Regions from separate parts of the Micromonospora sp. AMSO12t genome, predicted to be linked through region 4. Evidence: riboswitches for the same ligand, from Rfam matches in the RefSeq annotation. Region 4 holds a riboswitch; each other region holds the start of a gene.

Region 1 (5,166 bases), on a different contig from region 4:
GTCGCGCTCCACGGCGGTCATCGCGGCGCTGGTGCCGCTCGCCTCCTCCAGCGGCGCGGCGACGACCACGTCCAGGCCCCGGTCCGCCGCCGCCCGCGCCAGCGCCTGGATGCCGGGCGCGGCGATGCCGTCGTCGTTGGTGACCAGTACCCGCAGCGTCATCGCTCGGCCGCCCGTTCGGCCAGCTCGTCGGGGCTGGTCCGCTCCTGCGGCCGGCTGCCGGCCGGTACGAGACGCACCCGGTCGACCAGGCCGGTGATCGAGTCGAGCCGGCCGGTGCCCAGGCCGTGCCGGGTCACGTTCAGCGCGCCGGCTGCCGCGCCGGTACGGATCGCGGTGCGCACGTCGCCGCCGCGCGCCACCACGGCCGCCACCCCGGCGGTCATCGAGTCGCCGGCCCCGCGCGGGTCGGCCGCCTCCAGCCGGGGCATCTCGACCTCGAAGACCTCGCCGTCGACCAGGGCGAGGGCGGGCTTGTCGGCCCGGCTCACCACCACGTTCTCGGCGCCGCCGGCGTGCAGGTCGTACAGGGCCCGGGTGAGCTGCTCCTCGTCCTCGCCGTCGGCGCGGCCGTCGGCGATCAGCTCCTCGTGGCTGACCTTGAGGAAGAAGACGCCGCTGTCCAGCACGGCGTCGAGGTGCTCGCCGCAGAGGTCGACCACCACCCGGCTGCCGTTGGCCCCCAGGTCGGCGGCGAACCGCCGGTAGAGGTCGGCCGGGACCAGGGACGGCTCGTTCGGCCCGCTCAGCACGCTGACCGAGGCGCGCAGCCCCTCGCCGAGCGCCAGGTTGTAGAGCTCGTCCAGCTCGTGCCGGCTGAGCGGCTGGCCGGGCACGTCCACGATCTCCTGCCGGGAGCCCTCGCGCCGATCGTGCACGTACCCGCCGCTGCCGGAGTCGCGGACCACCACCTTCAGGTGCACCCCCTCGCTGACCAGCAGCGGCTCCAGCACCTGGCCGATCTCGCCGCCGAGGGCGGCGCAGAGCACCACGTCGACCCCGAGCGACATCACCATCCGGGCCTGCCAGACGCCCTGCCCGCCGGGGTGCAGGTGCAGCTCCGGCGCCTCGCTGGGCTGGTCGACGGTCACCGTCAGCCGGGGCGTGGGCGCGAAGACCATCACGTGCCCGCTCATCCGTCGTACCCGTTCATGCGCCCATCCTCCGCCGGTCGACACGTGCCGTGACCATCCACCAGCTGACCGTAGTGTGGTCGGCGGCCGGGCGTCCGGACTCCGGGCGGGATCGGCGCGGCGTTGCCAGGGCGCCCGGCATGCGCGACGATCGGGCGACCACCGACGCTGGGGAGACGGCGTGCTCAGGCGAAGTTCCTTCAGCTACACCGTCCAGGCGCGCTGCTCCCTCCCGGACGCCGCGGCGCTGCTCGCCGACCCCACCCGGCAGGAGGACCTGCACCCGCTGATCGTCCGGGTCCGCCGGGTGCCGCCCCGTCCTGGCGCGCGGGCCAGCTACGACATCACCGATCGACTGGCCGCCGGGCCGGTGCGCCTGCCGATCACCTACCGGGCCGACGTCCTCGTCGACGATGCCGACGAGATCGTCACCGTGGCCCGGCAGTGGCCTGCCACCACGGTGCGCAACCACACCCGGCTGCGGGCGGAGCCCGACGGCGTGGTCCGCATCGAGGTCGAGATCACCCTCGCCGCGCCCGCGCCGCTCTTCGGCTACGCGTTCCGCCAGACCCGCGCCGCCCACCTCGGGCTGGCCGCCCGCCTCGCCACGGCCCTCGACACGAGCCCGCCCGGGTCGCCGGCCGACTGACCGCCGGACGGTCCCGGCCGTGGTGGCCGTCGCGCCCCCGGTGACCCGCGACGGGCGGGGCACCGGGGCGCGGGCGTCAGTAGACCGACAGGTGCACGTGGTTGGTGTGGTCGCTGGACGGGTCGCCGTTGGCCCCGCTGTACGACTTCCATCCGCTGCTGGGCAGCCAGATCTGCCTGTACCAGATCACGTAGAGCACGGCGAGCCGGTCGGCGTTGCGCACGAAGTACGCCGACAGGTTGTTGCCGTACGTCCGGTCGCCGCCGGTGGCGTCGCCGCCGAAGCCGCCCTTCTGGGCCGCGAAGTCGCAGGCCCGGCCCTTCGGGTGTTCGCCCGAGCCGCCGGGGCGGTAGCAGGAGACGTAGCGGGTGAAGCCCGCCGCCTTGGCCTGGTTGAGCGCGTGCAGGGTGCGCGGGGTGATGCAGCCGTTGGCGGGGGTGGGGTCGTTGACGCTGCACGACTCGCGCGGCCAGGAGCCGTCGGAGTTGCGCGGGGCCGCCTTCGCCGTCTTGCTGGAGGTGCCGCCCGGCGAGGTGCCCGCCCCCGTGGACTGCTGCCGCTGTTGCTGCTGCTCGCGGTTGGCGACCGTCAACGCCCGCTCGGCCTGCTCCTTGCGCTTGGCCATCACGGTGACCTGCTTGCGCTGCTCCCGGATCTCGCCGTCCAGGGCGAGCTTGGTGCGGGTGGCCTGGTCTCGGGTCTCCTGGAGTTCGCGCAGGGCCCGGTCCTCCTTGGCGGCCACCGCGTCGAGGGCGGCGGCGCGGTCCATGAAGCCGTCCGGCGAGCTGCTGTTGAGCAGGGCGGACGCCACGCTGAGCCGGCCGGTGCGGTAGGCCGCCCCCGCGATCTCGCCGACCTTGGCGGTGTGCGCGGCCAGCTCGACCTCGGTGGTCTTGAGCTGCGCGGCGAGCTGCTGTTGCCGCTTGGCCGACGTGTCGAGGGCGCGCTTGGCGTCGAGGTAGCCCTTGCTGGCGGCCTCCAACTGGGCCCGCAGGGCGGGGGTGCCGCCCTCCTCGTCCTGGCCGGGGGCCGCGGCGAGCAGGCCGGCCCGGGTGGCGGCCGCCGCCGGGGCGGCGGTGACCGGGGCCACCGCGGCGCCGAGGGCGAGCATCGTGGCGATCAGGGCCGCCGTCCGGGCGGCAGGTCGTCGTACAGGTGCCATCACTGGCATTCACGTGTCCTTCCGTCAGCCGCCGACCGGGTTAGCTGACGGGTTCGGGACGGAAGATCCCTACCGCTGACGCGGATGCACCCCACGAACATGGTTCCCCGGTTCGCCCCGCCGGGCGATTAGGCGGCGGCCACCGCCGGCACCGGTGGGTGCCGCCTGGCGGAGGCCGAAGCCGAGCCTACCGGTGCCGGTGTGACTGATGCAGCGCAGGTGACGGAGGGTGTACGTCCACTAGCAGTCAAATCCGGCATAAGCGCACAATACTCTCCCAGATTTAAGGTTGTCCTCATTACCACTCAACCGACCCGCAGGCCCCGCGCGACGCTCCGGGCTCGATCTGCAACGTGGCGTGCTCGATGTGGAAGTCGTCGTGCAGCGCGGCCCGGGCGGCGCCCAGCACCGCGCCGACCTCCGCGCCGGGTGCCATGGTCAGGTGCGCCGAGGCCACCTCCATGCCGGAGGTGAGCGTCCAGACGTGCAGGTCGTGCACCTCGGCGACGCCGGGCACGGCGGCCAGCCGGTCGTGCACCGCGGTCACCTGGAGGTGCTCCGGCGCGGCCTGCACCAGGATGCGCAGCGCGGCCCGCCCGAGCCGCCAGGTGCGCGGCAGGATGAACACCCCGATCGCGACCGCCACCAGCGGGTCCGCCCACCACCAGCCGGTGGTGGCGATCAGCAGCGCGGCCCCGATCACGCCGAGTGACCCCAGCAGGTCGCCGAGCACCTCCAGGTACGCGCCGTGGACGTTGATGCTCTCCTTCGCCCCGGAGCGCAGCAGCGCGAAGGCGCCGATGTTGGCGAGCAGGCCGAGCACGGCGACCACCAGCATCGGGCCGGCCAGCACCTCCGGCGGGTCGCCGAAGCGGCGCACCGCCTCGATCACGACGTAGACCGCGACGCCGGAGAGCAGCATGGCGTTGGCCAGTGCGGCCAGCACCTCCAGCCGGTAGAGGCCGAAGGTGCGCTGCGGGTCGGCGCCCGCCCGCCGGGTGGCGGCGATCGCCGCGAGCGCCATGCCGATGCCGAGCACGTCGGTGAACATGTGCCCGGCGTCGCTCAGCAGGGCCAGCGACCCCGTGCGGAAGGCCGCCACCGCCTCCACCACCATGAGGCCGGCGAGCAGCCCGAACGCCGCCCAGAGTCGGCCCCGGTGGCGGTGCGCGGCATTCGCCACCGACCCGTGATGGTGGTCATGACCTGCGCCCACGCGCCCACCCTCCGTCAGGCGTCCGGATTCGCGTTCAATCTATGCTCACATCGCTATGTATGCAAGTAACGGCGGCTCAGCCGATCGGGTCGACGGTGGTCAGCCGCTGGGTGGCCCGGGACAGCGCCACGTAGAGCGTCCGCACCCCCGACCCCGGGTCGGCCCGGATCTCGCCCGGAGCGACGAGGACGACCCCGTCGTACTCCATGCCCTTGGCCTCCAGGCTGGTCACCACCTGCAAACGCGGCGTGCCGAGCCCGCCCAGCCAGCCGGCCACCTCGTCGCGGCGCGGCACCGGCGTGATCACCCCGACCGTGCCCTCGACCTCGGCGAGCAGCGCGTCGGCCGCCGCCACGACGGCGCTCTCCAGCTCCGCCGGCGGCACCGACAGCGCGACCGGGTCGACGCCGGTGGAGCGCACCGCCCGGGGCAGCGGCAGGTCCGGGTGCAGCCGGCGGATCTCGGCCGCCGCCACCGCGAAGATCTCCGCCGAGTTGCGGTAGTTCGTGGTGAGGGTGAAGTGGTGCCGCTTGCGCCGGCCCAACGCCTGGTCCCGGGCCCGGTTCAGCTCCTCGGGATCCCCCGTCCACGCCGTCTGCGCCGGATCGCCCACCACCGTCCACGAGGCCAGCCGGCCCCGCCGGCCGATCATGCGCCACTGCATCGGCGAGACGTCCTGCGACTCGTCGACCACCACGTGCGCGTACTCCCGGTAGTCGTCCGGGCGTTCCCGCGCCGCCTCGCGGGCGGCGCGCTGCCGGTCGGCGAAGGTGCTCAGCTCGCGGACCCCGCCGGCCAGCTGGAACGGGTCCCGCTTCGCCCGGGCGGGCTTCATCGGCTTGCCGAGCAGCGCGTCCAGCTCGTCGAGCAGCGCGATGTCGGCGATCGTCAGCCCGGCGGCGTCGAGGCTGCGGTACGCGTCGGTCAGCAGCCGGATCTCGGCGCGGGAGAGGATCCCCTCGGCGTAGCGGTGCAGCCGGTCCGGACGGGCCAGCCAGCCCAGCAC
Region 2 (5,166 bases), on a different contig from region 4:
CGGCGTCGTACATCGTGCGGCGCTCGGCCCGCCAGGGGACGTCTCGCAGCAGGACGTCGAAGACCTGGTCGGAGCCGGTGACCCAGCCGGGGAGATGGTCGACCCACGCGCCGTGGGTGAGCGGGTGCCGGCGCAGCCGGTCGGCCAGCGGGCTGAGCGACGGTCCGGCGGCGGTGAGGTCGAACATCGACGGCTGGTAGGCGGCCCCGGTCATCCGTCCAGCGTACCCGCCATGTTGGTACAGGTGTACGGACGCGTCGACCGCCCGCCGGTCGCCGGTGAGGGGCGGCCGGTCGGGCGGTGCGAACCCCGCCTCAGCGGCTCAGTATGCGGCGCACCCGGCCACCGATCACCTGCTTGACCCGGGTCTGCAGGCGCTGCCCGCGCAGCGTCTCCGTCTCCTTGCGCAGCTCGACGTTGCGGTCGCGCAGCCACTGGATCCGCTCCAGCAGCGCGTCGGGGGCGGTCGCGGCGGCGGGGCGTACGGCGGGCGGGAAGGCGGTGGAGCGCACCTGCGCGTCGAACCGGGCCGCGCTGTCGCCGTCGGCGAAGGCGTGGCCCAGGTCGTGCTTGGCGAGGAAGGCCAGCATCGTCTCGTAGCGTGACCTGTGGCCGGCGTTGAGCGCCGTGTAGTCCGCCTCCGCGTAGAGCTGGGCGGCGTCGACGTCGACCGGCACGTCCTTCATGACCCGGTGCGGGATCTCGAAGTACCGGGCGAGTTCCAGGGTGCGCGAGTCGTGCGCGAAGAGGTAGCCGGGCGTGCCGGCGATCAGCGCGGTGATGGTGCCGTGGATGCGGGTGCCGAACGCGAACTCGAACCCGGAGAGGTAGTCCATCCAGGTCCAGGGGTCGACGAACATCCGCACCTTGTCCTCGGTGAACAGCGGGTGCGAGGTGTGGATCGGGATCTTGCTGGTCCTGCCCCGGTCCCCGGGGGCGTCGCCGTAGAGGAGCGTGCCGAGCGTCTTGAGGTCCTGCGGCAGGTAGCGCAGGTTCGGGTACCGCTCGTGGTGCCGGGCGATGATCTCCGCCATCGACGTGACGTACGGGGAGACGGTGAGCGCGAGCCTGTCGTCGGGCGACAGGGACGCCTTCCTCTTCTCCACCCGCAGGCTGTCGCCGTGCAGGAACATCGACGGGCAGCCGATCACGTCGACGGCCGAGAAGCCCAGGGTGCGCAGGTAGTCACGGGTGATCTCGCCGCGTACGCCGATGCTGTGCGAGCGGTCGAGGACCGCCCGTACGAACCGGGTCACGACGTCGTCGATCGGGCGGAGGTACTCCCGGTCGCCGTTGATGTCGGTCTGTACGCCCACCCCGAGCACCACCACCGGGATCTTCAGCTGCTCGATGAGCTTCGTCATGGCCTCGACGCGGTGGGCGTAGCTGCGGCGGAAGGCGTTGGCGAGCGGTACGACGTAGACGTCGTACCGCTCGTTGATCATGTCGGCGTCGCGCGGGTCGATCCTGAACTCGGTCGAGGTGATCTCGGCGGTGGCGGTGCGCAGGAGCTTGTGGGCGGCGTGGCTGAAGACGAGGTTGCCGTTGTTGTCGCCGATCCAGTTCCGCTCGTGCGTCTCCTCCGGCGAGTAGACGTCGAACGGGCCCTTCTTCGCCCGCATCAGGATTCGCTTGTGCATTCGCCCGCCTCTCGTCACCTCCGGGTCTGGGAATACTAGCCACCCGATCGGCCGGAACCCGGATGCCCGCCACCGCCGTCACGGATGGGGACGCAACGGTCACGGAGGGACGGGAGGAACGGGACTCCCCCACGGGACAGAACGGGCACTCGCGGACGGGACGGAACAGAGCCTCAGGCCCGGCGGGTAGGGTGCCCGGCGGGGCGGCGCCGACCGGCGGACCGCCACGGGCCCCTCGGGGCGCCTGAGGACGGGGTCGAGGAGGAGACGTACGTGCTGGTGACCCTGCGGATCGTCGGGATGCCGGCATGAACGACGCCGCGACCGTCGCGACCGTCGCGCCCGCCGCCCGGCCCGCGTCCCCGGCCAGCCGCCTGCCGTCGCTGACCGGGCTGCGCTGGGTCGCCGCCCTGCTCGTCTTCGGGTTCCACGTCGCGACGATGGGCATCATCGCCGAGCCCGGCCAGAAGGCCGTCGTGGACTGGGCCTTCGCACTCGGGCTGTCGGGCGTGCAGTTCTTCTTCATCCTCAGCGGCTTCGTGCTGGTCTGGTCGGCCCGACCCACCGACACCCGTCGGGCGTTCTGGCGGCGCCGGGTGGCCAAGATCTGGCCGAGCCACGTGGTGCTGTGGGTGGCGGCCCTGGCGGTCGCGGCCTGGTTCGCCGACCCCGTGGACCGGTTCGTCGCGGTGGAGAACCTGTTCCTCCTCCAGGCGTGGGACCCGCGGCCGGGCCACTTCTACAGCATCAACACGGTCAGCTGGTCGCTGTCCTGCGAGTTCTTCTTCTACCTCTGCCTGCCGTTGGCGCTGCCGCTGATCCGCCGGGCCCGACCGTGGGCCCTGTGGGCCGTCGTGGTCGCGGTGCCGCTGCTCATCCTGGCGCTCTGGCCGGCCCAGGCGCTGGTGCCCGAGGAGAGCCGCTGGTGGTTCACCCAGATCTTCCCGCCGGTGCGGTCGCTGGAGTTCTGGATGGGCGTCGCCGCCGCCGAGCTGATGCGGCGTGGCCGGTGGCGCGGGCCGGGCCTGCCGCTGGCCAGCCTGCTCTTCGTGGCGACCTGGGTGGTCGCCGCGCAGTGGGTCCGCGCCGAACTGTGGGCGGCGCTGCTCTCGGTCGCGTACATCCTGGTCATCGCCGCGGCGGCGGACGCGGACGTGCGCGGGCGGCGCTCGCCGTGGCGGTCCCGGCCGATGATCTGGCTGGGCGAGGTCTCCTTCGCCTTCTATCTGGTGCACGTCCTCGTGATGATCACCGTCCTGCGGCTCACCGGCGACTGGGGTGTCGGCTTCACCGGCTGGTCGGGGCTGGCGGTGGTGCTCGGCTTCCTGCTGGTCAACCTGGCCCTGGCCGGCCTGTTGCACCGTCTCGTCGAGACGCCGATGATGCGGCTGCTCACCCCGCGCAGGTCGGCCCGGGCGCCGCGGGGCGGGGACGGCGCCGGGCAGGACCCCGGCGGCCCCGGGGCGGCGCCGGGAGACCGGGGCAACGCCGTGCCGCGCCCCCGGGCCGCCGACCCGCAGGACGGCCACCGGCCGACGTACGCCGACTCGCGCTGAGCGCCCCGGCGACCGGAGTGTCCGCCGACGAAATCCCGGCCGTTTCGGTGACGCCGGTCACCACGTCGGCGAACCGGTCATCGGGCGCGGCCCGGTCGATTCCTGCCGGGGTTTCGGCGCCGATGTCCGCCACTTGTCCCGTTGTCGCCCGGAGGTGCGCGCAGAAACGGTCGTCCCATTGAGTCGCGTCAGTGGCGAAGTGCCCGCAAAAATTGTCTGCCGATCAAGGTTTAGGCAGGTGGGACGGGGTTGGCAGGGCGCGGACCGGCCAGTAATGTCGGCGCGTCCGGTGCGGTACCCGATCGCCAGAGGCGACGCCGCGCCGACCCGCCTAATCGTGAACGACGAACCGGGGACCCAGTGCTCGTTGGGGTGAATCCGTGGGCCGTGGGCCCGTGGTAGGGCGTTCTTCCCGCCCGAATCCGTCAGCTAACCCGGTCGGCGGTGTCGGAAGGAGTTCCATCGTCATGCCACACCCGTACACCCCTCGGTTGTGCCGCCGTCTCCACGGCGCCGCGGTGACCGCGCTCGTCCGCCCGCAGGTCATGAGCTGACCCACCGGTCACCGTCCGTCGCCCGGCGTCCCGGGCGCATCCCCTGAGTGGCCCACCACCCGCCCGGACGCCCGTCCGCGCGGTCGGTCCGCCCTGCCCTCGGCGCGGACCGACGGCCGCTCACCCCGAGCCCGTGGAGGAAACCGTGAAGCACCACCTCAAGCGACAGCTGCGTCGCCTCACGTCCGAGCGTCCGTACCAGCTGGCCGCCGCGTCCGCCGCGGCGCTCGTGCTGGCGTCGGGCACGGTCGCGCTGCTGGCCGGAACCGACGAGGCCCCCGCCGCCGCGCAGGCCCCGGTGGCCGCGACCGAACTGCGGGACGACGCGTCGGCCTCGCGCAGCCAGGCCCGGGTCGCGCCCGCCCCGTCCAGCGCCGCCCCGGCCGCGTCCAGCGCCGCCCCGTCGGCCAGCGCGTCCAGCGCCGCCCCGGACCCGGACCTGACCCGCAAGCCGGAGCCGCCGAAGCCTCCGGCCGCCAAGAGCCTGGACTACGACTACCAGGCCCAGACCACCTTCTACAACTGTGGTCCGGCGGCCGTCCGGCACGCCCTCAGCGCCGCCGGCATCGCGCGCAGCCAGGACGCCCTCGGTGCCCAGTTGGGCACCGACCAGATGGGCACCGACTCGGCCCAGGACACCACCCGGGTGCTGAACGCGACGGTGAAGGGCGACCCGTACCGGACCCGGATGATCCCCGGTGGCGCCGCCACCCCGGCCCAGATGGACCGGCTCCAGGCCGACGTCGTCGCGGCCATCACCGACGGGCGGGGCGTCGTGGTCAACGTCGCCGGCAGCGCCACGGACACCGACGGCGGCTGGCACTCCTTCCCCGGCGGCCACTACATCGCGGTGGTCGGCTACCAGGACGAGGGGCGGCTGGTGAAGATCGCCGACTCGGCGAACCCGGCGACCGCGTCGTACTGGATCAGCACCATCGCCCTGGCGAACTGGGCCGCCACCCGCGGCTACTCCGCCTGAGCGACGCCGTCGGGCGTCGGCTCCCCACCCGGGGGGTCGGCGCCCGATGTCGTGTCCGGGTCACGGCCCTCGCCCGCGGCGTCCGACGGGTGGCACACTGCGCCCATGGTCGATGAGTCGGGTGAGCGGGACGGCCGGAGGGTGCTTCTGCTGCTGCACGGCATGGGCGCGACCGGCGACGTGTGGCTGCCCTGGGCGCCGCTGCTGGAGCGTCGGTGGGCGGGGCGGTGGCTGGCGCCCGACCTCGCCGGCCACGGCTGGTCGCCGCCGTTGCCGGAGTACTCCTTCCCGGGGCTGGCCGCGCGGATCGGCGCGGGGCTCGCGGCGGGGGACCGGCTCGTCGTGCTGGGGCACTCCCTCGGCGGGGTGGTCGGGCTGGCGCTGGCCGCCCGGGGCGCCGGGCTGCCCGTCGACGCCGTCGTCGGGCTCGGCATCAA
Region 3 (3,747 bases), on a different contig from region 4:
GGCCGCCATCGTCGCCTTCGGGCGGTGGCGTGGGCTGGCCGCGCTGGGCGGCCTGGCGGCGAGCTTCGCCATCCTGCTGACCTTCGTGCTGCCGGGCATCAGCGCCGGGAACCCGCCCCTGCTGGTCGCGGTCGTCGGCGCCGCTCTGATCATGTTCGTGGTGCTCTACCTGACCCACGGCGTGACGGCGCAGACCTCGGTCGCCGTGCTCGGCACGCTGGGCAGCCTGGTGCTGACCGGTGTCCTCGGCACGATCGCCACCGCCGCGACCCACCTGACCGGGTTCGGCTCCGAGGACGCCACCACGCTGTCGATGTACCAGGCCGACGTCGACCTGCACGGGCTGCTGCTGGCCGGGATCATCATCGGCTCCCTCGGCGTGCTGGACGACGTCACGGTGACCCAGGCCGCCACGGTCACCGAGCTGGCGCACGCCAACCCCGGGCTGTCCCGGACGCAGCTCTACCGGGCGGCGACCCGGGTCGGCCGGGCGCACATCGCCTCGACGGTGAACACCATCGTGCTGGCGTACGCCGGCGCCTCGCTGCCGGTGCTGCTCCTGCTGACCGCCGACTCGCGGGCGGTGACCCAACTTCTCACCAGCGAGTTCCTCGCCCAGGAGATCGTCCGCAGCGCGGTCGCCACCCTGGGCCTGATCGCCGCCGTGCCGCTGACCACCGCGCTGGCGGCCCTGGTGACCACGGCCGGCCGACGCGGCGGGGACGCGACCGACCGCGCCGCCACCGCGCCCGCGCCGACGCCCCGGCCGGCCACCGACCGGTCCGAGGCGCTGGAGGCCCTCAGCGGGCCGCGTGGGGACACGCCGTCCGCCGCTCCCGCCGGATGGCCCGATGGGCACAGAAGTACGGACACCGCATGGTGACGCTCCTCAGCGTGACCGAACAGGACGTTCGTCCTGATAAATGCGTCACTGGTCACCGTCCGCCATTACGAAATAACGCATTTAGTCGGCTTAGGGACGTAGATCCCCGGGAGCGTTCTCGGGTAACCTCGCTGCCGGTCACCGCCGAAGGCGCGCAGCGGCGCCTGCGGTGCCGCCGCCCAATCGCCGCGAGGCGAACCGGGGACCCAGGTACGTGGGGTGAATCCGCGACAGCGGTAGGGGCCACTTCCGCCCCGAACCCGTCAGCTAACCCGGTCGGCGGTCGACGGAAGGGAAAACTGTGACGGCACCCCTACGCCGCTGGCTGACGCCCGTGGTGGCCGTACTCGCCGCTCTGGCGGTCTTCGCCGGGCCTCTCCCGGCGGCGGCCGCGCCCACCCCGCCCAAGCCCTCCGGGCACGGGGACGACGAGCCCAAGCTGCTCGACGACCTCATCGAGGCCCGGAACCGGTCCTACGTGCAGGCCAAGGCGAAGCTGGCGAAGTCGAAGAAGCGCCAGCTCGAACTGGCCCTGGAGGTCTCCCGGGCGCAGGCCGAACTGAACGCGCTGGCTCCCCAGGTCAGCCAGATCGCCGCCCAGTCCTACCGCACCGGGCGGATCGGCGCGGTGTCCATGCTGCTGGACACCGCCAGCCCCGACTCGTTCGTCAAGCGCGCCGCCGCCCTCGACGAGCTCAACCTGGTCAACTCCAAGAAGCTCGCCGAGGTGAACGCGGTCAAGGACCGCGCCGAGCAGGCCAAGCTGGCGCTCGACACCGAGGTCCGCGAACAGCAGAAGCTGACGAACGAGATGGCGCGCGGCAAGCGGGAGGCGGAGAAGGCGCTCGCGCTGGTCGGCGGCAGAGGGCTGACCAGCGGCAAGGTGGTCGCCACCTCGCCGGTGGCGAAGATCGCGCCGGGGCGGGCGGCCGACGGCGACTGGACGCCGCTGTCACCCACCGAGGCCGACCCCACCACCTCCGGCCGCATCACCGCGCGCACCCTGCACATGTACAAGGAGGTCAAGCGGGCCGGCTTCAACCGGTTCGTCGGCTGTTACCGCCCCGGCGGGCCCTACGAGCACCCGAAGGGCCGGGCCTGCGACTGGTCGCTGCAGAAGAGCGGCTTCTCCCCCTGGCACAACGACGACACCTACATGTACGGCAACAACCTGACCGCGTTCCTGGTCCGCAACGCCGACCGGCTCGGCGTCTACTACGTGATCTGGAACAGACAGATCTGGTTCCCGGCGACGGGCTGGAGCTCCTACAGCGGTCCGTCGAACCACACCGACCACGTCCACGTGTCCCTCTGGTAGGCACGCACGCGCGCGGCACAGCCGAGAGCGCGGACAGGGCCGCCCCGCCGAACGCGGGGCGGCCCTGTTTCGTCGTACGGACCCGCCCGCCAGGGCGGTGACAGGCGGGCGGTGGGTGGGTGGTTGTTCAGGCGAGCGCGGCGCTGGCCGCCGCCTCCGGCGCGTCGGCCGCAGCGGCGGGCACCTCGGCCACCGTCCGCACCTCGCCGGCGGTCAGCCGGTACGACATGCCGACCACCCCGCAACGGCCGGCAGCCACCTCCGCGGCGAGGACGGCGGAGCGGCCCAGCATCGCCTCGACGGTGTGCGCGATGTGGATGTCGACGATCCCGTCGATGTCGTCCACGCCCTCGGCGGCGGCCCGGCGCAGGCTGGGCACCACGGCGTCCACCACGGCGCACAGGTGCCCGACCGGCGGGGTGCCGGTGGCGGCCGCCGTACGCGCCGCCTGGACGGCCCCGCAGGAGTCGTGCCCGAGCACCACCACCAGCGGCGTGCCCAGGACCGTGACGGCGTACTCCACGCTGCCCAGCACCTCGGGACCGATGGTGTGCCCGGCGGTGCGGACCACGAAGAGGTCACCGAGGCCGCGGTCGAAGATGATCTCGGCGGCGAGCCGGGAGTCGGAGCAACCGACGATCACCGCGAAGGGGTGCTGCCCGTCGGCGACCGCGGCGCGGTGCCCGGCGTCCTGGTTGGGGTGGCGCGGGGCGCCGGTCACGAACCGCCGGTTACCGGCGTGCAGCTCGGCGAGCGCCTGCTCGGGACTCGCGGGGACGGCGAACGCGGTGCCGACGTCGGCCGGGGTCCCGCCCGTGGCCGGCGCCGGGAGCGTCCGCTCCGGGCCCGGTTGGGTTCCTGGCGATCCGGGACGACTCATCCCACACCTCGCTACCTCACGTGAACGGCCTGGTCACCCGGGCCGACGCTGGACGCGGGCTGCCACCACCGTCACACGCACTGCAAGATACGTCAAGGGATGCGTGATATGCATTTCATATGTCCGGCGGCCCGATGCGACGGCGGCCGGGCCTCCGCGCGTCCCTCGGCCGCGAGGGCGCGCAGGAAAACACGAAGCAGGGGCCATACGATGGCGGGCATGGCGACGACAGGGGAGAACGGGAGCACCCGCAACTGGACCTTCCTCACCAACCACGGGCACGTGCTGCTCGCCATCGCCCGCAACCCCACCGCCCGGCTCCGCGACGTCGCCGACGAGGTGGGCGTCACCGAGCGGGCCGCGCAGGCGATCGTCGCCGACCTGGAGGCCGGCGGCTACCTGAACCGCACCCGGGTGGGCCGACGCAACGAGTACACGCTCAACCCCGCCGGGCGGTTCCGACACCCCGCCGAAGCGGACCGGCAGGTCGGCGCCCTCCTCGCCCTCTTCGCCGACGACCAGGAGCCGGCCGAGGCCAGCGAGCGTTCCTGACGAGGGGTCCGGGCGGCGGCACGCCGCTCCGGCCCTCGGCGGTAATCTCACCGCGTGCGCGAGAGTTTCCGACCGGGCGGGACCGGGCCGGCCCGCCGAGGCGGGCGCGGTGCC
Region 4 (5,166 bases):
ACATCGGCGCGCTGCTGGTCAGCGCCAAGCCCGACACGCTGACCGAGCAGCTGACGCTGCTGGACCGGCTGGCCGCGCAGGAGCGCAAGCAGCTCGAGGGCGTGACCCGGGTCCGCCAGAAGTACGACACGGAGAAGCAGAAGCTCGACACGCTCATCGTGTCGCAGACGAAGCAGCAGAACGACCTGGCCGCGAAGAAGAAGCAGATCGACGCCGACATCAAGAAGCTCGAGGCGTCGATGCCGGTGACGACGGTCAAGACGGAGAAGTGCCCGACCATCAACGGGGTGGTCAGCGAGAAGGCCCGTACCGCGATCCGGACCGCCTGCGCGCAGGTCGGCGACCCGTACGTCTGGGGTGCCACCGGCCCGAACTCGTTCGACTGCTCCGGCCTCACCCAGTACGCCTACAAGGCGGCGGGGGTCCACCTGACGCACTTCACGGGTGCGCAGTGGAACGAGGGCAAGGCCATCCCACGCTCTGAGGCGCGCCCGGGTGACCTGGTCTTCTTCAAGTCCGACCTGAGTCACGTCGGCCTCTACCTCGGCAACGACAAGATGGTGCACGCGCCGCGGGCCGGCAAACCGGTAAACGTCTCCAGCATCAACACGATGCCGGTGGCCGGGTTCCGCCGGCCCTGACGGGCCAGCTCGTCCCGCACCCGCAACGACACGAGGGCCCCCGGTCGGATCGACCGGGGGCCCTCGTCGTGCGGTGGGATCAGCGGGGCGCGCCCAGCGGGGACGGCACCAGGTTCACATCGTCCAGGTTGACGTACATGATCCGGTGACCGAACTGGACCTGCACGTACCTGTTGTCGCCCCGGACGACCGTCTGGTCGTGGGGAGCGGAGCCGTCGAACGTGGTGGCCCGGTAGTACTCGCCGGGGAGCAGGTTGCCGACGGCGTACCGCTGGCCGGCCGAGAGCGTGTACTGCAGCGGCGAGATCGCCTGGTACGGCACGCCCTCCGGGTACGCGGCCTGCTCCGGGTAGGCCCGGCCGTACACCGGGATGGTGGCCTTACCGGCCTTCGGGGTCACCACGAACCCGACGGTCCACTTCGCCGTCGGCTTGGCGGCCGGGTTGTGGAACCACCCCTTCTGGCCGAGGTACCAGATCGCGGTCCAGTCGCCCTGCACCTCGGCAAGCGCGTACGTCTGGCCGGCCGAGACGCGGGCGCCGTGGTCGGAGACGTACGTGGTGTTCGGGGTGCCGTCGGGCCGCAGCGCGATGTCGTTGACCAGCGGCGCGTCGTGGCTCGGGGCGTTGTGCAGGAACAGCGCGGAGGAGCCGCGCAGCGGGCAGGGGGCCGTCGCCGGGGGCGGGTTCGGCACGCCCGGAGGCTGCCGGTTGCAGCCGGTGAACGGCGGCTGGTTGGTGGCGAAGTCCGGGTCGATGGTGACCAGCCCGGTCCGGTGCGTGCCGGTCGACTTGAACGGCGCCTTCAGCAGGTCGAAGTAGTGCGACCAGTCCCAGTACGGTCCCGGGTCCCAGTGCATGCCGCGCACGTTCGCGGCGACGGTGCCGGGGACGTTGTCGTGCCCGATGATGTGGTTGCGGTCCAGCGGGATGTTGTACGCCCGCGCCAGGTGGCGGACCAGCTTGGCGGAGGTGCGGTACATCGCCTCGGTGTACCAGGTGCCGTGCCCGGCGAAGCCCTCGTGTTCGAGGCCGATGGACTTGGCGTTCACGTACCAGTTGCCGGCGTGCCAGCCGACGTTCTTGGTCTTGATGTGCTGGGCGATGTGCCCGTCCACCGAGCGCAGGGTGTAGTGCCAACCCACCCACTTCGGGTCCTTGACCAGGTTGACGCTGGGGCCGAAGTAGCCCTCGGTGTCGTGGATGACGATGTACTCGATCTTCTGCTGGGTGGGACGGTTGCCCAGGTCGTGGTTGCCGTAGTCGCCCAGGGTGGGGCCGTAGTTCTCGTACGGCGCCGGGATCCACTCGCAGGAGATGTCGCTCGGGCACTCCAGCCCGTCCGGCCGGGCGAGCTTGCGCAGGCGCAGCCGGTCCAGCCAGGAGCGGTCCGGCTGGACCGCCCGGCCGGCCAGCGTGACCCGCTGCCCGTCGTCGGTCACCCGGCTGTCGCCCGTGGCGATGGTGGCGTACACCTCGTTGGCGAAGGCCGCCGCGGCGTCGGCGCTGTCCGCGCCGGAGTACCGGGCCACCGCGCCGTACCAGGCCGCCGGGTCGGTGCCGGCGCCGACCGGGGCGCCGATCTCCTTCTGGTACGCGGCCAGCAGCGCCGCGCCGCCCCGGATGTTCGCCGTGACGTCCGTCCGCAGCGACTCCTCGCTGGCGCCGGTCAACTCGGCGGCGGCGTCGACGGTCCGCAGCGCGGCCTCGGCGGGCGGCGTGGCGGCCGGCGGCTCGCCCGCCTCGGCCAGGGACGGGCGGGAGTCGTCGCCGCGCGGGTCCTCGGTGCCCTCGTCGTGGTGCGTGCCGCCGGCGAGGGCGGTGACGTGCTCGGCGTCGGTGAGGTGCATCGGTCCGTAGCCGCCGCTGGTGCTCGGCGTGCCGGCGTTGGTGTCCCAGCGGGACTGCAGGTAGGAGACCCCGAGCAGGACGCTTTCCGGTACGCCGTACTCGGCGGCCGCGGCGGCGTACTGCTGCTGCCGGTCGTTCACCGGCGCTGCCGCGGCGGCGGATCCGGCGGCGGTGAGCGGCGTCGCCGCCATGGCGGCGGCCACGGCGGCGGCCAGCAGGACGCGTCTGCTCCTCGATGTCGCTGACAGGTGCATCAGACCCCCAGTTCGGACGGGCAAAGGTGGGGTCACCTTCGCCCCGTCCGCCGCCTCTGGTCAATACCTTTCCGTCAGACACTTCAGAAGGAAGAAAATCTTCGTCGCCCGGGTTGCGGATCCGCCCGATCCGGGTGGGTACGGAGTGTCACTGCCCGTAGGGTTGCGGATCGATAACGGTCGTCTCTACTCTGGTCATTCGTCGGCCGGTGACATTCCGTCCAACCAGGGCGGTGACGGTCCGACACCGCCGAGTCGCTCCCGAGCGAGCCGGGGACCCAGGTTCCCCGGGGTGAATCCGCAGTCCTGCGGTAGGGCGCCCCTTCCCGCCCGAACCCGTCAGCTAACCCGGTAGGCGGTACGGAAGAAGGAGTACGAAGCCCGGTGGCACACCATGCCCCGCGGCCACCGTCGGCCCGGTCGGCCCTCGCCGACCCGGTGACGGCTGCGCCGCGCCCACGCTGGTACCGCTGCACCACCGCCCTCGCCGCCCTGGCCGCGTTCGCCGTCGTCCTGACCGGCGGCGCCACGGCGGCCCACGCCGAACCGACGGTCGCCGAGATCGAGCGGCAGATCGACGAGGACTGGAACAAGCTCGAACCGATCATCGAACGGCACAACGCCACCCGCCAGGACCTGGCCGCCAGGCGGAAGCAGGCCGACGCGCTCGCCGCGCAGATCGGGCCGCTGGAGAAGCAGGTCGACCAGGCGATGGAGAAGGTCGGCGCGCTGGCAGCCCGCGCCTACAAGGGCGAGAACGTCTCCGCCGTCAACGCCCTGCTGGGCAGCCGCTCACCGAGCGAGATGATCGGGCAGCTCGAACTGCTCGACCAGTTCGCCCAGCACCAGCAGCAGGACGTGCGGCAGGTCGCCGAGCTGCGCGACCGGCTGGCCGCCAAGAAGGCGCCGCTGGACGAGATGGTCGTCCAGCTCAGCCGCACCGAGGCCCAGCTCGCGGCGAAGAAGAAGCAGATCAACGCCGAGATCGACCGGTTGCAGAAGCTACGGCTGCGGGTCTACGGCAACGGCGGCGGCGGGCCGCTGCGTCCCGCCCCCTGCCCGGCCGGCTATCCCGGCGGCCCGGCGGGCACCGCCGTGAAGTTCGCCTGCGCACAGATCGGCAAGCCCTACGTCTGGGGCGCCGAGGGGCCGAACTCGTACGACTGCTCCGGCCTGATGCTCGCCGCCTGGGCGAAGGCGGGGGTGTCGCTGCCGCACAACGCCGCGCAGCAGCGCCGGGCCACGGCGTCCGTGAGCCGGGGCGAGCTGCGCCCGGGCGACCTCGTCTTCTACTACAGCGACCTGCACCACGTCGGCATGTACGTCGGCGGGGGCTGGGTGGTGCACGCCTCCCGCGCCGGGGTGCCGATCAAGATGAAGAAGGTCGACGACGGCCCGATCCACAGCTACGGCCGACCCGGCTGAGGCGCGCGGAGGGTCCCTGCCCGGCGGGGGCCCTCCGCGCGCTCGCAGGTCGGGTCAGCGGGTGGGCCAGGTGCGCCAGTGCTGCCAGGAGCGGCTCGGGGTCGGGCCACGCTGCCCCTGGTAGCGCGAGCCGTAGACGGCCGAGCCGTACGGGTGCTGCGCCGGCGACGAGAGCCGGAAGATGCAGAGCTGACCGATCTTCATGCCCGGCCAGAGGGTGATCGGCAGGTTCGCGACGTTGGACAGTTCGAGGGTCACGTGACCGGAGAAGCCCGGGTCGATGAAGCCCGCCGTGGAGTGGGTGAGCAGGCCCAGCCGGCCCAGTGAGCTCTTCCCCTCCAGGCGGCCGGCGAGCTGGTCGCCGAGCGTGATCACCTCCAGCGTCGAGGCGAGCACGAACTCGCCCGGATGCAGCACGTACGGCTCGCCCTCGGGCACCTCGACCATCGACGTGAGGTCGTCCTGCTGCTGCGCGGGGTCGATGTGGGTGTAGAGGTGGTTGTTGAAGACCCGGAAGAGCTTGTCCAGGCGTACGTCGATGCTGGACGGTTGCACCAGCGCGGGCTCGAACGGCTCCAGCGCGAGCGTTCCCGCCTCGATCTCGGAGGCCAGGTCGCGGTCGGAGAGCAGCATCCGCACACCTTAGCGACCGACACGCGTGACCTGCGTGTCGGAGTGCATCTTCGTACAATTGTTCGATAGAATGCCGGCATGGCTTCCTGGTCCGAATTCGCCGCCGACGAGCCCCGCCTCGCCGACGGGATCCGCCTCCTCATGCAGCAGTACGGGCCGGGCTTCGGCTACCTGGCCACCGTCCGCGCCGACGGCGGTCCCCGGGTGCACCCGGTGTCCCCGGTGATCACCGACGAGGGGCTCTTCTGCTTCGTCGTCGACTCGCCCAAGCGGCGCGACCTGGAGCGCGACGGCCGCTACGCGCTGCATTCGTTCCCGCCCGAGGAGAGCGACGACGAAGCCTACGTCGCCGGCCACGCCCGG

The links. A riboswitch is a leader RNA that binds a small molecule or an ion and turns the genes downstream of it on or off. The one in region 4 is predicted to bind cyclic di-AMP.
Region 1: it holds a riboswitch for cyclic di-AMP, as region 4 does, so the genes downstream of both, F6X68_RS24020 (hypothetical protein) here and F6X68_RS12025 (NlpC/P60 family protein) in region 4, are expected to answer to the same signal.
Region 2: it holds a riboswitch for cyclic di-AMP, as region 4 does, so the genes downstream of both, F6X68_RS15795 (C39 family peptidase) here and F6X68_RS12025 (NlpC/P60 family protein) in region 4, are expected to answer to the same signal.
Region 3: it holds a riboswitch for cyclic di-AMP, as region 4 does, so the genes downstream of both, F6X68_RS31270 (hypothetical protein) here and F6X68_RS12025 (NlpC/P60 family protein) in region 4, are expected to answer to the same signal.

What each region holds. Positions count from the first base shown of each region.
Region 1 is NZ_WAAS01000203.1:6,168-11,333, reverse strand. It holds gene surE (5'/3'-nucleotidase SurE) at 1-162, opposite strand, end outside; gene F6X68_RS24030 (1-phosphofructokinase family hexose kinase) at 159-1,136, opposite strand; gene F6X68_RS24025 (SRPBCC family protein) at 1,315-1,782, shown strand; gene F6X68_RS24020 (hypothetical protein) at 1,859-2,944, opposite strand; cyclic di-AMP (ydaO/yuaA leader) riboswitch at 2,958-3,089, opposite strand; gene F6X68_RS24015 (cation diffusion facilitator family transporter) at 3,243-4,160, opposite strand; gene F6X68_RS24010 (AAA family ATPase) at 4,237-5,166, opposite strand, start outside.
Region 2 is NZ_WAAS01000091.1:16,456-21,621, reverse strand. It holds gene F6X68_RS15810 (alpha-ketoglutarate-dependent dioxygenase AlkB) at 1-214, opposite strand, end outside; gene F6X68_RS15805 (polysaccharide pyruvyl transferase family protein) at 315-1,640, opposite strand; gene F6X68_RS15800 (acyltransferase) at 1,949-3,196, shown strand; cyclic di-AMP (ydaO/yuaA leader) riboswitch at 3,515-3,655, shown strand; gene F6X68_RS15795 (C39 family peptidase) at 3,884-4,729, shown strand; gene F6X68_RS15790 (alpha/beta fold hydrolase) at 4,835-5,166, shown strand, end outside.
Region 3 is NZ_WAAS01000405.1:251-3,997, forward strand. It holds partial or broken gene F6X68_RS31265 (YibE/F family protein) at 1-883, shown strand, start outside; cyclic di-AMP (ydaO/yuaA leader) riboswitch at 1,050-1,181, shown strand; gene F6X68_RS31270 (hypothetical protein) at 1,185-2,201, shown strand; gene F6X68_RS31275 (carbonic anhydrase) at 2,329-3,081, opposite strand; gene F6X68_RS31280 (MarR family winged helix-turn-helix transcriptional regulator) at 3,292-3,633, shown strand.
Region 4 is NZ_WAAS01000059.1:7,791-12,956, forward strand. It holds gene F6X68_RS12015 (NlpC/P60 family protein) at 1-641, shown strand, start outside; gene F6X68_RS12020 (N-acetylmuramoyl-L-alanine amidase) at 721-2,745, opposite strand; cyclic di-AMP (ydaO/yuaA leader) riboswitch at 2,984-3,117, shown strand; gene F6X68_RS12025 (NlpC/P60 family protein) at 3,130-4,170, shown strand; gene dcd (dCTP deaminase) at 4,225-4,803, opposite strand; gene F6X68_RS12035 (pyridoxamine 5'-phosphate oxidase family protein) at 4,882-5,166, shown strand, end outside.